Regions from separate parts of the Exiguobacterium sp. s64 genome, predicted to be linked through region 1. Evidence: riboswitches for the same ligand, from Rfam matches in the RefSeq annotation. Region 1 holds a riboswitch; each other region holds the start of a gene.
The links. Region 1 has a riboswitch for thiamine pyrophosphate ahead of tenA (thiaminase II). Riboswitches for the same ligand answer to the same signal wherever they lie in the genome.

Region 1 (4,372 bases):
GCTGCAGAAGTTGTTCCAAGAAGACTACTATTCGTCCAGGTTGAAGGCGTACACGTTCTCGGGCCTCGTCACATCCGGACCGTGGTTGATCGTCATCTTGGTCGTCGGGACGATTCAATGGTTGGCGTTCCAAATGCCGACGTTATCGCTCGCCGAACGGACGCTTTTCATGATCTCGGTCTCGTACGCGTTCATCTTCTCGCAAATCTTGTTCAGCTTCCAACAGCTCGTCGTCACCCGATATGTGGCGGACTTGTTTTATGAGAAGAAAGCGCATGAAATTTTCCCGGTCTTCACCGGGATGCTCAAAGTGACGATCCTCGCCGCGACGATTCTGTACAGTATCTTTTGGCTATTGTCGCCGCTCGATTTTCTGTACAAACTGACGTTGTTCATTTTATTCATGACGATCAATGTCATCTGGGTCATGTTCTTGTTCTTGAGTGCCGCCAAGTATTATCAAGCGGTGGCCTATAGCTTCTTGCTCGGCGGACTCATCTCGGTCGGGAGCGTCTATGCGATTAGCCGTCTCATGGTCAATCCGTCGAGTCTCGAGCTGTTGCTCGGTTTCACGGTCGGGATGATTGTGACGTTGTTCGGGTTGTTCTTCGCGATGCTCCGGACGTTCCCGCTCCGTTACGCGGTGAAAGAGTTCTCGTACTTCAAGTACTTCGACCGCTATCCAGACTTGTTCGCCATCGGCGTGTTGTACGTGCTCGGGATTTGGGTCACGAACTTTATCATCTGGTTCGGTGAAGGACGTGTGATCATCGCGGACTCGTTCTTGTTCAACCCGTATTATGACACGGCCATCTTTTGGTCCTACTTGACGATCATCCCGACGCAGCTCTTGTTCATCGTCGCCGTCGAGACCCGGTTTTATGAGCGCTATCGCACGTTTTATGGATTGATCAACTACGGCGGGGCGCTCCATCAAATCGAGAAGGCGAAACAGACGATGACGTCGGTGCTGAAAAATGAGTTGATTCGACTCGCGCGCAGCCAAGGCGTCGTGACGTTGTTCGCCATCCTCATGGCAGGCGTGTTCGTCGGTTGGATCGGCGTCCCGGATGAGATCGGTCAAATCTTTCGGATGACGACGCTCGCGGCGTTCGCGAACGCGATGATTCTCATCTTGACGTTGTTGTTGCTCTATTTCGAGGATCGACGCGGGGCATTGTTCGTCAACATCTCGTTCTTCACGTTGAATGCGTTGTTCACGCTCTTGCTCTTGCCGCGCGGCATCGATTGGTACGGCGTCGGCTTTGCCGTCAGCACGACAATCACGTTCTTCTTGGCCGGCCTGCGTTTGATCTATTACATGGGCAAAGTCGATTATTACGTGTTCGCGGCCTCGAATCGACGCAAGCTTGGTACCGAACGGTTCTCCCAAATGGGGACGTTGTTGAACCGTCACTTCTCGCGATAAAGGGTTTTCAACAAAGATAAAGACTGATATGATGTGGTCGTAGACGACCGAATTTCATAATGTTTACCACTAGGGGAGTCGCGTGACGCGGCTGAGATGGACGAGGTCCAGACCCTTTGAACCTGATCTAGTTCACGCTAGCGTAGGGAAGTGGGCGAACCGATTGTTCTCGTACACTTTGTGTAAATCCGACGCCGCTTCCGTTATGGGAGGCGGCGTCTTTTTTTATTACAAAGGAGGAGACAAGAATGACATTCACCGCACATCTTCGACAAGAGGCCGATGCCTTGTTTCAAGCCAGCTTTGACCATCCGTTCGTCCGCGAGCTCGGAACGGGTGAACTCGACGAGGCGAAATTTCGGCATTACGTCATGCAAGACTCATATTATTTGAACCAGTTCTCCAAAGTGCAGGCGAAAGGCGCGACCCTCGCCCCGAACATGGAAGTAGCGAGCCGCTTTTTGACGCATGCGCTTCATACGATTGAAGCGGAGCATGCGTTGCACCGTGAGTTTTTCACCTTGCTCGACGTGACGGAGGCAGAGTGGGCAACGTTTGAGCCCGCTCCAACGGCTTACGCCTATGCGCTCCATATGCAACAGGCCGGTCCGACGCTCGGCGACGTGCTCGCGTCGATTTTGCCGTGCTACTGGGTCTATTATGAGATTGGGGAACGAATGAAAGATGCCACACCCGATCATCCGATCTATGCGACGTGGATTGCGACGTACGGTTCGGAATGGTTCCGCGATCTCGTCGAGGAACAGATTGAACGGCTCGACGTGCTCGCCGGACAAGCGACAGCGGAAGAACGGGTCCGGTATCAACAGCTGTTCTTGAAGAGTTGTTATTATGAACATGCGTTTTGGGAAATGGCGTGGACGCTCGAGTCGTGGGATTTACCGGCGGGGGTGACACGATGAAGCGCGACTTATGGGACAAAGTCAGAGCCGAACGGCCACTCATCCATAACATTACGAATATCGTCGTCGCTAACTTTTCGGCGAACGGGTTGCTCGCCATCGGCGCTGCGCCGGTGATGGCGTCAGCCGTCGAAGAAGTCGCGGACATGGCGTCTGCGAGCGATGCGCTCGTACTCAATATCGGCACACTCGATGCGACGACGGAACGTACGATGATTCGAGCCGGACAGGCGGCGAATGAATCGAGCCGGCCGGTCGTCTTCGATCCGGTCGGTGTCGGGGCGACCGCGTTTCGACGTGACGTCGCTACATCCATTTTGCAACACGTCCGCGTGACGGTCATCCGAGGCAATGCCGGAGAAATCGCGACATTGATTGGTCTCGACGCGGCGGCGCGCGGCGTGGACGCTGGGGAAACGCGGGTTGATTTGAATCACATCGCGCGCGCGGCGGCACGACGCTACAACTGTGTCGTTGCCGTGACCGGAGAGACGGATGTCGTCAGCGACGGGGACGCGACGATTGAAATCAAAGGCGGCACCGCAGCAATGGCCCGGACGACAGGGACCGGTTGTTTACTCAGTGCGGTCGTCGGTGCGTTCCTTGCGGTCGAACGGGATGCGGTTACGGCAACGGCGACAGCGCTCGCCGGATATGCCCGGTGCGGCGAACTGGCTACCACTTTGGCGGACGGACCGGGCGACTTCCCCGTTCATTTCTTGAATGAACTCGGCAAGATGACGGCCGTCGAGTTGCCGAGCGACCGTATTGAGGTGGTGTTATGATGCGGCCGCAAGTATTGACGATTGCCGGTTCGGACTCTGGCGGGGGAGCGGGAATCCAAGCTGATTTGAAGACGTTTCAAGAGCTCGGCGTGTTCGGGACGAGCGTTCTGACGGCCGTCACCGCTCAAAATACGCGTGGGGTGCATGGGGTCGAAGCAGTGTCGCCGGAACTCATCACGCAACAACTCGATGCAATCGGTTCGGACTTTTCGATCGCAGCATGTAAGACCGGGATGTTATTTGATGCGGCGCGCATCGAGGCGGTCGCTACCGGGGTGAAACGTCATGTCTTCAACCGACTCGTCGTCGACCCGGTCATGATTGCGAAAGGAGGGGCCCCGCTTTTACAGGACACGGCGGTCGATGCGCTCAAGACCTCCTTGTTGCCACTCGCGACAGTCGTCACGCCGAACGTGCCGGAAGCGGAAGTGCTGACCGGTTTGACGATTCGATCGTTTAATGATCGTCTCGAGGCGGCTCGGCGGATGTTAGCGTACGGTGTGCGCGCGGTTATTTTAAAAGGCGGCCATCTCGAAGGTGAAACTGCCGAAGACTTGATCATGACGGAGTCAGAAGTGTTCCTCCTCTCGGCCCCGCGCATCCAGACGAGCGATACACACGGAACAGGTTGTACATTTTCGGCGGCGCTTACAGCGGAACTTGCCAAAGGTCGTTCCATCATGGAGGCGGCGGTGACGGCGAAGCGGTTCATTCAAAGCGCCATCACCCATGGCCTCGAGATCGGCGCCGGACACGGACCGACGAACCATTGGGCATATGTGGCGTATGGAGAGGAGGGCGTGACGATTGAATCCATCAAGGCGGGCACTCGCTGAACAGTTACGGCTTTACTTCGTATGCGGGACACCGAACACGAAAGACATACTCCAGACGGTCGAAACGGCGCTCCGATGTGGCGTGACATGTTTCCAATTTCGCGAAAAAGGTAAAGAGGCACTGTATGGGGATAAAAAAGAAGCGATGGCGAGAGCGTTGCAAACACTTTGCCGCTCGTACAACGTCCCGTTCATCATCAATGACGACGTCGACTTGGCAGAGCGCATCAATGCGGATGGCGTGCATATCGGGCAAGACGACGCCGATGCCGCACGCGTTCGCGAACGAATCGGTCCGGGCAAATGGCTCGGTGTCTCCGTCCATACGCTCGAAGAAGCGGCTGCGGCGATCGACTATGCGGATTACGTCGGCATCGGTCCGGTCTACCCGACGAACTC
Region 2 (4,372 bases), on a different contig from region 1:
TGAAGTCGATGGCGAAGTTGTTCGCACGGATACGGTGACTTACGCACAAGCAAAAGAATCACAATGAAGAGGTGGCGTGCGCGTCGCCTCTTTTTCTAAGGAGGTAATGGAATGAAAGGTACGATTATTCGATTACAAGGCGGGTTTTATGACGTCATGACGGAAGAGAAACAAGAGATCCGTTGTCGCGCCCGCGGCAATTTCCGAAACCGGAACATCTCACCTGTCGTCGGCGACGATGTCGACATCCAAGACCAAGGGGATGGTACCGGTTATATATTGGCTGTTGACGAGCGGTCGAACCATCTCGTCCGTCCGCCAATCGCCAATATCGATCAAGCGTTCTTGTTATTCTCGGTAAAAGAGCCGGCGTTCTCGTTCCATCTGCTCGACCGTTTCCTCGTCTTGATTGAATCGAAGCAAGTCCATCCGATTATCGTTTTGACGAAAATGGACTTGTTGACGGAGTCGGAACGGGAGAAGATTCATGAAGCAGCGGCCTTATACCGTTCGATCGGCTATGAGGTCATCGAGACGTCGACCGAGGACGGATCGGGAATCGAACAAATTCGTGGGTCGTTTAAGGAGAAGACGAGCGTATTCGCCGGACAGACCGGGGTCGGCAAGAGCTCGCTCTTGAACGCGGTCGCACCTGAGCTTGAACTTGCGACCGGGAAAATCTCGAAATCACTCGGGCGCGGTAAGCATACGACGCGTCACGTCACCCTTATCACGCTTGCCGACGGGCTCGTGGCCGATACGCCTGGTTTCTCGAGCCTCGAGTTCCCAGAAGAACTCGAAGTCGAAGAGATGCGCTGGTGTTTCCCTGAGTTCGTCGAGCGGCACGATGACTGTAAATTCCGCGGTTGTGCCCATTTGAACGAACCAGGTTGTGCCGTCAAAGCGGCCGTCGAAGCTGGAGAAATCGCTTCCACCCGCTATGAGAATTATGTTACGTTTATGGCAGAGTTAAACGATAGACAACGGAGGTACTGACATGATTAAAATTGCACCATCGATTTTAGCGGCGGACTTCGCCAATTTAGAGGCAGAAGTGAAGGCGGTCCAAGAGGCTGGAGCGGATTACATCCATTTTGACGTCATGGACGGTCAATTCGTCCCGAACATCTCAATCGGCCTACCGGTGTTAGCGAGCTTACGGAAGAAGTCGGACATGGTACTCGACGTCCATTTGATGATCGACCAGCCCGAACGGTTCGTCGAAGATTTTATCAAGGCCGGGGCAGACATCGTCACCGTCCACGTTGAAGCGACGAATCATTTGCATCGCGTGTTGCAACAAATCAAAGCGGCTGGCGCCAAGTGTGGTGTCGTCTTGAATCCGCATACGCCGCTGTCGTCGATTGAACATGTGCTCGGTGACGTCGACATGGTGCTCCTTATGACGGTGAACCCTGGCTTTGGGGGCCAGGCATTCATCGAATCGGTCGTCCCGAAAATTGCAGCGCTGAGCGAGATGCGCCAAGCGCGTCGTCTCGACTTTGAAATCGAGATCGACGGCGGTGTCAACGCAGAGACGGCGAAATTATGCATCGACGCTGGAGCTGATGTGCTCGTGGCTGGCTCAGCCATCTATAACGAGCCGAGCTATAAAGACGCAATCGATAGCATTCGTCACGCATCTCGTGTATAATCGTCAATAGAACAACAAATATTGTCGCAAGGGGTGTCACATTCTGTGGCTGAGAGGCATTTGCTAACCCTTTGAACCTGTTCCGTTCACACGGACGTAGGGATGTGGCGAAAATGCACGTTGCTACTCGATAGCAGCATGGCGTTTACGTCATGCTGCTTTTTGTCGTTCGCTCATATAATTAGGAGGGAATAAGATGAAACAACGTTTAAAACTACAGGCGCTCATTGAAATCTCATTGTTCGCCGCACTCGGCTTGATCTTTGATTTGCTCATCCCGTTCCGGATGCCGCAGGGTGGATCGATCAGCCTGGCGATGTTGCCAATCTTCGTGATGGCGTACCGCCATGGATTAAAAGGAGGACTGGCGACAGGAGCGCTCGTCGGAACGTTGCAACTGCTGTTCGGGGCTTACATCTTCACGCCGGTCCAGTTCCTGCTCGACTACACATTCGCTTATGGTGTCGTCGGTATGGCCGGACTGTTCGCCGGACAAGTGAAACGAGCCGCCAAGGACGAGGCGAAAAAGACGCTCGTCGTCTACTTGGTGCTCGGGGCGCTCCTCGGTTCTTTGCTTCGCTACGGCGCCCACGTTTTATCAGGGATCGTTTTCTTCGCCGAGTATGCGGAAGGGCCGGTCGTCGCCTATTCGTTTGCTTATAACATGACGTATATGTTGCCGTCCTTCCTCGTGTCGGCCGTCGTCCTCGTTCTCTTGTTCGTCTCGGCACCACGTTTCGCCACGCTCGCGACCCGGGACGTCCGCTAATGCGGGTGTTGATTGTGGCGGCTAGCCCGGAACCAATCTCGGGACTCCCTAGTGACGTCGATTACATCATCGGCGTCGACGGGGGGTACGAGACACTGTTGAACCAAGGGCTGAACCCGGATCTCGTCGTCGGCGATTTCGACTCTTTCACGGGCGAAGTGCCGATCGACGCCGTCCGTTACCCATCTGAAAAAGATGTGACCGACCTTGAGATCGCGCTCGAGGCGGCCCGTGGACACGGGGCGACGGAGATGCTCGTGTACGGCGCTCTCGGTGGACGCCTCGACATGACGCTCGGTAATATTGGGCTGCTCGAGGCGTATCCAGAGATGCGTTTGTTCACGGCCGGGCAAACCGTTCGTCTTGTCGGAACCGGGCGTCACGAGCTCCCACGTCAAGACGATCACTATTTGTCGCTCGTCCCGTGGAAGCGGGCGAACGTGTCAATCCGCGGCGTCAAATATCCGCTCGACCGTCACGATGTCGTCAGCCATGAGGCGCTCACAATCTCGAACGAGTGGGCCGGCGAATCAGCGGATTTGATTGTGCATGAAGGCACGGTGCTCGTGCTGTATATCAAAAAATGAACACAAAAAAATCCCATCGGCGAATGCCGCTGGGATTTATTTCGTTCGTGTATAAAAATTATACGCGTTCAACGAGACCTGATTTAAGAGCGCGAGCTGAAACCCAAACTCGTTTAGGTTTACCGTCAACGAGAATACGAACTTTTTGTACGTTTACACCCCAAGTGCGTTTTGTCTTGTTGAGTGCGTGCGAACGGTTGTTACCTGATTTAGGTGATTTACCTGTTACGTAGCATTTACGTGCCATGCGTTTCCCCTCCTTTTTTATGTGGGTTCGTCCTAATAGACACTCGTTTATATTAGCACGGGTTTTTTCACGATGCAACTAGAAAATCATAGGATGACAAGAAAAAAACTTGACATTACTGGAAAGGATTTTAATAATGAATGAGGGTTACGGCTACAATTGACCGAGTTTATGGAGCAGGTTCTTTTAATAACTAGGTACTTATTGTAGAATGTAGTGAAGGAATCATTCCGAATGAAGGAGGCTACTCCATATGGCAATTGAAATGAAGACAACATATGGCAATATTGACATCACGAACGACGTGGTCGCAACACTCGCAGGCGGTGCGGCGATGGAATGTTTCGGCGTTGTGGGAATGGCGTCTCAAGCTCAATTGAAAGACGGGATTGCAGAACTATTGAAGCGTGAAAACTACGCCCGAGGCGTGGTCGTACGTCAAGATGGAGAAGACGTACATATCGACATGCACATCATTGTGAGCTACGGGACGAAAGTGTCGGAAGTCGCATACAACGTGCAAAGCCGTGTAAAATACACGCTCGGTGAAACTTTAGGATTAAACGTTTCGTCGGTAAACATATTCGTACAAGGCGTTCGTCTGACGAATGACTGACGAGAACGAAGGAGGATTTGGTGTGGGTTTAAAACGTTTAGATGGATTGGTGTTCGCGAACATGGTCGCGAACGGTGCAGCCAACTTGAGCCAGAATGCGGATTATGTAGATTCGCTTAACGTCTTCCCGGTGCCGGATGGCGACACGGGGACGAACATGAATTTGACGATGACATCGGGTGCGAAGGAAGTGGCCGCACTCAACACGGCAAATATCGCTGACGTCTCATCGAAGTTTGCACGTGGTCTCTTGATGGGGGCACGCGGGAACTCCGGTGTTATTTTAAGCCAATTGTTCCGTGGCTTCGGTAAAGCAATCGAAGGAAAGACCGAAGTGTCGACAGTCGATTTCGCTGAGGCATTGAAACGTGGTGTCGACACGGCATACAAGGCGGTTATGAAACCGGTTGAAGGAACGATTTTGACGGTTGCTCGTGAAGCGGCCGACGAAGCGCTCCGTGCTTCAGAGTCGACGAGCGACTTCAACGAGTTCATGGAA
Region 3 (4,372 bases), on a different contig from region 1:
CGGCGCTCGAGGCCCATCCGGACGCAGGTTCGGTCTTTAAAATTGATACAGATGTGAAAGGGATGCCGCTCTATCGGTTTGGTCGATAAGGAGGTACGAAGATGGTAAAACGATTGCTCGTTCGTGCGGGAATCGGTTTGGCGCTCGCGGCGGTCGCCCGGGTCGGGATTCAAAAGCTGTTGGAGGCGAACCGGGAAGACGATCATACGTATTTGAATCCGCGGTGGGATGAGACGCCGAGTGTGGATGCCGATAAGGACGCGGATGAGGTCGGTCTGACCCAGCTCGACTCGATTTATCGAGCCGAGTGGCAGGCGAACGCCTATCCACGCTCAGAGGCCGAACGCAAGGCGTTAGAAGAATAGGCAGGAGAACACGTCCGGAAACGGGCGTGTTTTTTTCTTGACAAGACGTCACCGACCCGTCATTATCTAAAAAGTAATCATTACGATTTATGAGTGGGTAGAATGAGACGAATCCCGATCACCGTGCTGTCAGGTTATTTAGGAAGCGGTAAGACGACACTATTGAACCACATATTGAACAATCGGACGGGCAAGAAATACGCCGTCATCGTCAACGACATGAGCGAGTTGAATATCGATGAGCGATTGATTGAACAGGGCGGTTTTTCAAGGACGGACGAAAAGTTGGTCGAACTATCGAACGGCTGCATCTGTTGCACGCTCCGTGAGGACCTGCTCGAGGCGGTAGCAGAGCTTGCGAACGACCGGGACCTCGACGGAATCATCATCGAGTCGTCCGGTATCTCAGAGCCGATCCCGGTCGCCCAAACGTTTACATATGCCGATGACGCCCTCGGCATCGATTTGACGAGCCGAGTCTATATTGATGCGATAGTGACCGTCGTCGATGCGTTTCGGTTCTTAAAAGATTTCAACTTGGGCGAGTCGCTCCATGAACGCAAGCAGGCGATTGAGGCGACGGACGTCCGCGAAGTCGTCGACCTGCTCGTCGACCAAGTCGAATTCGCCGATATCATCGTCTTCAACAAGGCGGATCGCGTGACCGAGACCGAACTCGGCGAGATGACCGGACTGTTGAAGGCGCTCAACCCAACCGCGAAGCTGTTGACGTCTGTCCATGCGAACGTGGAATTGACCGAGCTGTTGGATGTCAATTTGTTCGATTTCGAACAGGCGATGCGTGCGGCCGGGTGGATTCAAGAACTTGAGACAGATGTGCACACGCCGGAGACGGAAGAATACGACATCAGTTCATTCGTCTATCGTCGGCGTCGGCCGTTCCACCCGGAGCGTCTCCATGCCTGGATTGAGGCGTTTCCGGAAGAAATCGTCCGCGCGAAAGGGTTCTTATGGATTGCTTCCCGGAACGACCTCGCCTGTCTGTTTTCACAAGCGGGCTACGCCTCGACGCTCGAACATGCCGGGCGCTGGCTCGCGACGCTTCCGGAAGATGAGCGTCGTCACATGTTCGCGGCCGAACCGGAACTCGCCGCCGACTATGTCGAACCGTACGGTGACCGACAGACGGAGCTCGTCTTGATTGGGCAGCGGATGGATCGAGCCATCATCGAACAAGAGCTCGATCACTGTCTGCTGACAGATGAGGAGATGGCGCTGGATTGGTCGACGCTCCGGGACACACTTCCGGGGAACGAGGTCGTCACGTTCTCATAAGACCGTTTACAAAATGAAAGCGGTCGTCTATACTGATTCTTGCATGAACAACCGCATACATTGGACTACACTAGGGGTGCTTCGGCTGAGATGTGAGCATGGCTCCAATCCCTTATGACTCGATCCGGGTAATACCGGCGTGAGGAAGTGTGGCACTTTTTCTAATGGATTAAAATTGGACGAGTGGCCGCATTCTCATGGATGCGGCTTTTTTGTGTACACATAATAAGGGGGAATAGAACATGAACAAACAATGTGGAACGAGCCCGTTCGTCGGGTTCCGCTTTACACTGAGCCCGATGACGACTGATTTCGTGAGCATCATCAAAGGGGCGTTGAAGGAGACGGATTTGCAAAACGTCTGGCGACATACCGATGACGTGTCGACGGTCATCCGTGGACGAAGTGAGCATGTATTCGATGTGGCTAAGGCCGTGCTGTCACACGCGACAAAGACAGGGGAACATGTGTCGATGAGCGGGACGTTCTCGGTCGGGTGTCCAGGGGATACAGCCGGAGATGAAGTGCTCGTTGTGTCGAGCGAACCGCTTAATGGTCCCGTCGGTCCGCAATATGTCTCCTCACAGTTCGCGCTCTATCCGCTCGGTGATGACGACTATATGGACATCATCTACGAAGAAATCGCTTTTGCGAAAGAGCGAGGTGTCTTCAATGACTCGATGCATTACGCCTCAGGTATACATGGGGACATCGAGCCGGTGTTCGCTTTCTATGAGGCGACGTTTGATCGCGTCCGACAGAAGACAAGCCACGTCGTCATGACGGTGACGTTCAGCGTGAACAGTCCGTCACACGAGGGACGTATGGATGCTTAAATCGTGGAAGTTAAAAGAGATCGTCTTGTTGTCGATTTTATCGGTCGTGTTCGCAGTGGTCTATTTGGCGTTCGTCCATGCTGGGAACTTGTGGGCCGGTCTGATTGGACCAATCGCCTACGAATGGATTTTTGGGATATGGTTCATCGTCTCGATTATCGCAGCTTATATCATTCGCAAGCCTGGGGCTGCATTCTTGTCCGAAGTGCTTGCGGCGACGATTGAGATGATGATTGGCAACGCCATCGGACCGCGCATCATTTTAGTCGGGATCGTTCAAGGGATCGGCGCCGAAGCGGCGTTCGCTTTGACGGGTTATAAACGCTATGATCTTTGGGTGCTCATGCTCGCCGGATTCAGTGCTGCTGTGACAAGTTTCGCATATACGTACGTCATGGGAGGGCTCAATGCCCTCAGTCCGACATATGTGGCTACGATGTTCGCTTTACGCGCAACGAGCGGGATGTTGATTGCTGGTCTGGGCGGTAAGATTTTGAGCGACTTGTTGCTTCGGACGGGCGCGCTTGATGGGTATGCTCTCGCGCGACAGGACCGTATGCATGGTTGAGGCAGAACATCTGACATTTCGTTATCCGAACAAGAAATGCGATGTCTTGACGGATATCACACTACGTCTAACAAAAGGGAGAACGGTCATTACAGGGGCAAGTGGTTCGGGAAAATCAACATTGCTCGCTTTGATGAATCGTCTCTATCCGGACAATTGTGATGGCATCCTGACGGGCAGATTGCACTTGTTCGATCGCTCTTATGATACGTATGAAGCTGGCGAAGTAAACCGGCGCGTCGGAACAGTCTTTCAGGACCCGGACAGTCAGTTCGTCATGCAGACGGTCGAAGAAGAATTGATTTTCACGCTCGAAAACTTTGCCGTCGCGAGATACGAGATGATGGCCCGTGTCACCACAATGTTAGAGGCGTTGCATTTGACCGATTATCGTCACCGTACCATTCATGACCTATCGGGGGGTGAGAAGCAGCAAATTGCCGTCGCTTGTGCCTTGATTGGCCGTCCCGAGTGGCTCCTCCTCGATGAGCCGCTCGCTCACCTCGATCCTGAGACCGCCCATCATTTCGTTCGTTGGCTCGACGGCGTCGCACAGACCGTAAACGTTGTCGTCATCGAGCATCGGCCATACATATGGGGTGATTTTTTTGACCGACAAATAAAGCTCGTGAGTGGGCGCATCGACTATGATGGACCGTTCATCGTCCGACCAGATTATGCGTTCTCTCCAATTAAAGTTGAACGAGGAAAGGAAATGTTATTTCACATACCGGATTTAAAACGAAAAACATTTCAATTAGCAGCGAGCGAGTTAAAGGTCGCTGAGGGTGATCTCATTGCGGTGCTCGGTCGAAATGGTAGCGGAAAGTCGACATGGCTGCGAAGCCTAGCCCGGAAACATCGTGAAGTCGGCCTCGTCCCGCAATCACCGGCGCATCTATTCGTTACGAATGATGTGACCCGAGAACTCGCATATGGCCATAATCGCCCGATTGAGGACGTCTTAACGCGGCTCGGGCTCGAATCAGTGCGTGACCACCATCCACTCTCCCTTAGTCACGGTCAAAAACGAAGGCTCGCCATCGGAGTGATGATGCTGTCTAATAAACAACTGATTGCGTTTGATGAACCGACTGCCGGACAAGACGAGGTATCGCTTCGTGCGCTATATGACTTAATGGTCGAACGAACACGATCCGGCCAGACGATTTTGTTTGTGACGCACGACCTCAGCTTCGCGCGGATTGCGAACACATATTATTTGATGTGTGACGGCGACTTGAGTGGGCCATATGACGCTTCACTCTGGGATGAAAAAGAATTACTACGCACCCACGGCTTATTGA

Region 2: linked by a shared signal. The riboswitch ahead of thiT (energy-coupled thiamine transporter ThiT) and the one ahead of tenA (thiaminase II) in region 1 are both predicted to bind thiamine pyrophosphate.
Region 3: linked by a shared signal. The riboswitch ahead of KNP64_RS04065 (YkoF family thiamine/hydroxymethylpyrimidine-binding protein) and the one ahead of tenA (thiaminase II) in region 1 are both predicted to bind thiamine pyrophosphate.

The regions. Positions count from the first base shown of each region.
Region 1 covers NZ_JACSLH010000008.1:67,034-71,405, forward strand. The annotation lists gene pelG (exopolysaccharide Pel transporter PelG) at 1-1,429, shown strand, start outside; TPP riboswitch at 1,491-1,595, shown strand; gene tenA (thiaminase II) at 1,678-2,352, shown strand; gene thiM (hydroxyethylthiazole kinase) at 2,349-3,137, shown strand; gene thiD (bifunctional hydroxymethylpyrimidine kinase/phosphomethylpyrimidine kinase) at 3,137-3,973, shown strand; gene thiE (thiamine phosphate synthase) at 3,945-4,372, shown strand, end outside.
Region 2 covers NZ_JACSLH010000001.1:384,384-388,755, forward strand. The annotation lists gene pknB (Stk1 family PASTA domain-containing Ser/Thr kinase) at 1-67, shown strand, start outside; gene rsgA (ribosome small subunit-dependent GTPase A) at 112-996, shown strand; gene rpe (ribulose-phosphate 3-epimerase) at 998-1,654, shown strand; TPP riboswitch at 1,674-1,774, shown strand; gene thiT (energy-coupled thiamine transporter ThiT) at 1,851-2,423, shown strand; gene KNP64_RS01975 (thiamine diphosphokinase) at 2,423-3,010, shown strand; gene rpmB (50S ribosomal protein L28) at 3,069-3,257, opposite strand; gene KNP64_RS01985 (Asp23/Gls24 family envelope stress response protein) at 3,511-3,873, shown strand; gene KNP64_RS01990 (DAK2 domain-containing protein) at 3,896-4,372, shown strand, end outside.
Region 3 covers NZ_JACSLH010000002.1:97,600-101,971, reverse strand. The annotation lists gene KNP64_RS04080 (SMP-30/gluconolactonase/LRE family protein) at 1-89, shown strand, start outside; gene KNP64_RS04075 (hypothetical protein) at 102-365, shown strand; gene KNP64_RS04070 (GTP-binding protein) at 468-1,661, shown strand; TPP riboswitch at 1,724-1,824, shown strand; gene KNP64_RS04065 (YkoF family thiamine/hydroxymethylpyrimidine-binding protein) at 1,904-2,497, shown strand; gene KNP64_RS04060 (ECF transporter S component) at 2,490-3,065, shown strand; gene KNP64_RS04055 (ABC transporter ATP-binding protein) at 3,058-4,372, shown strand, end outside.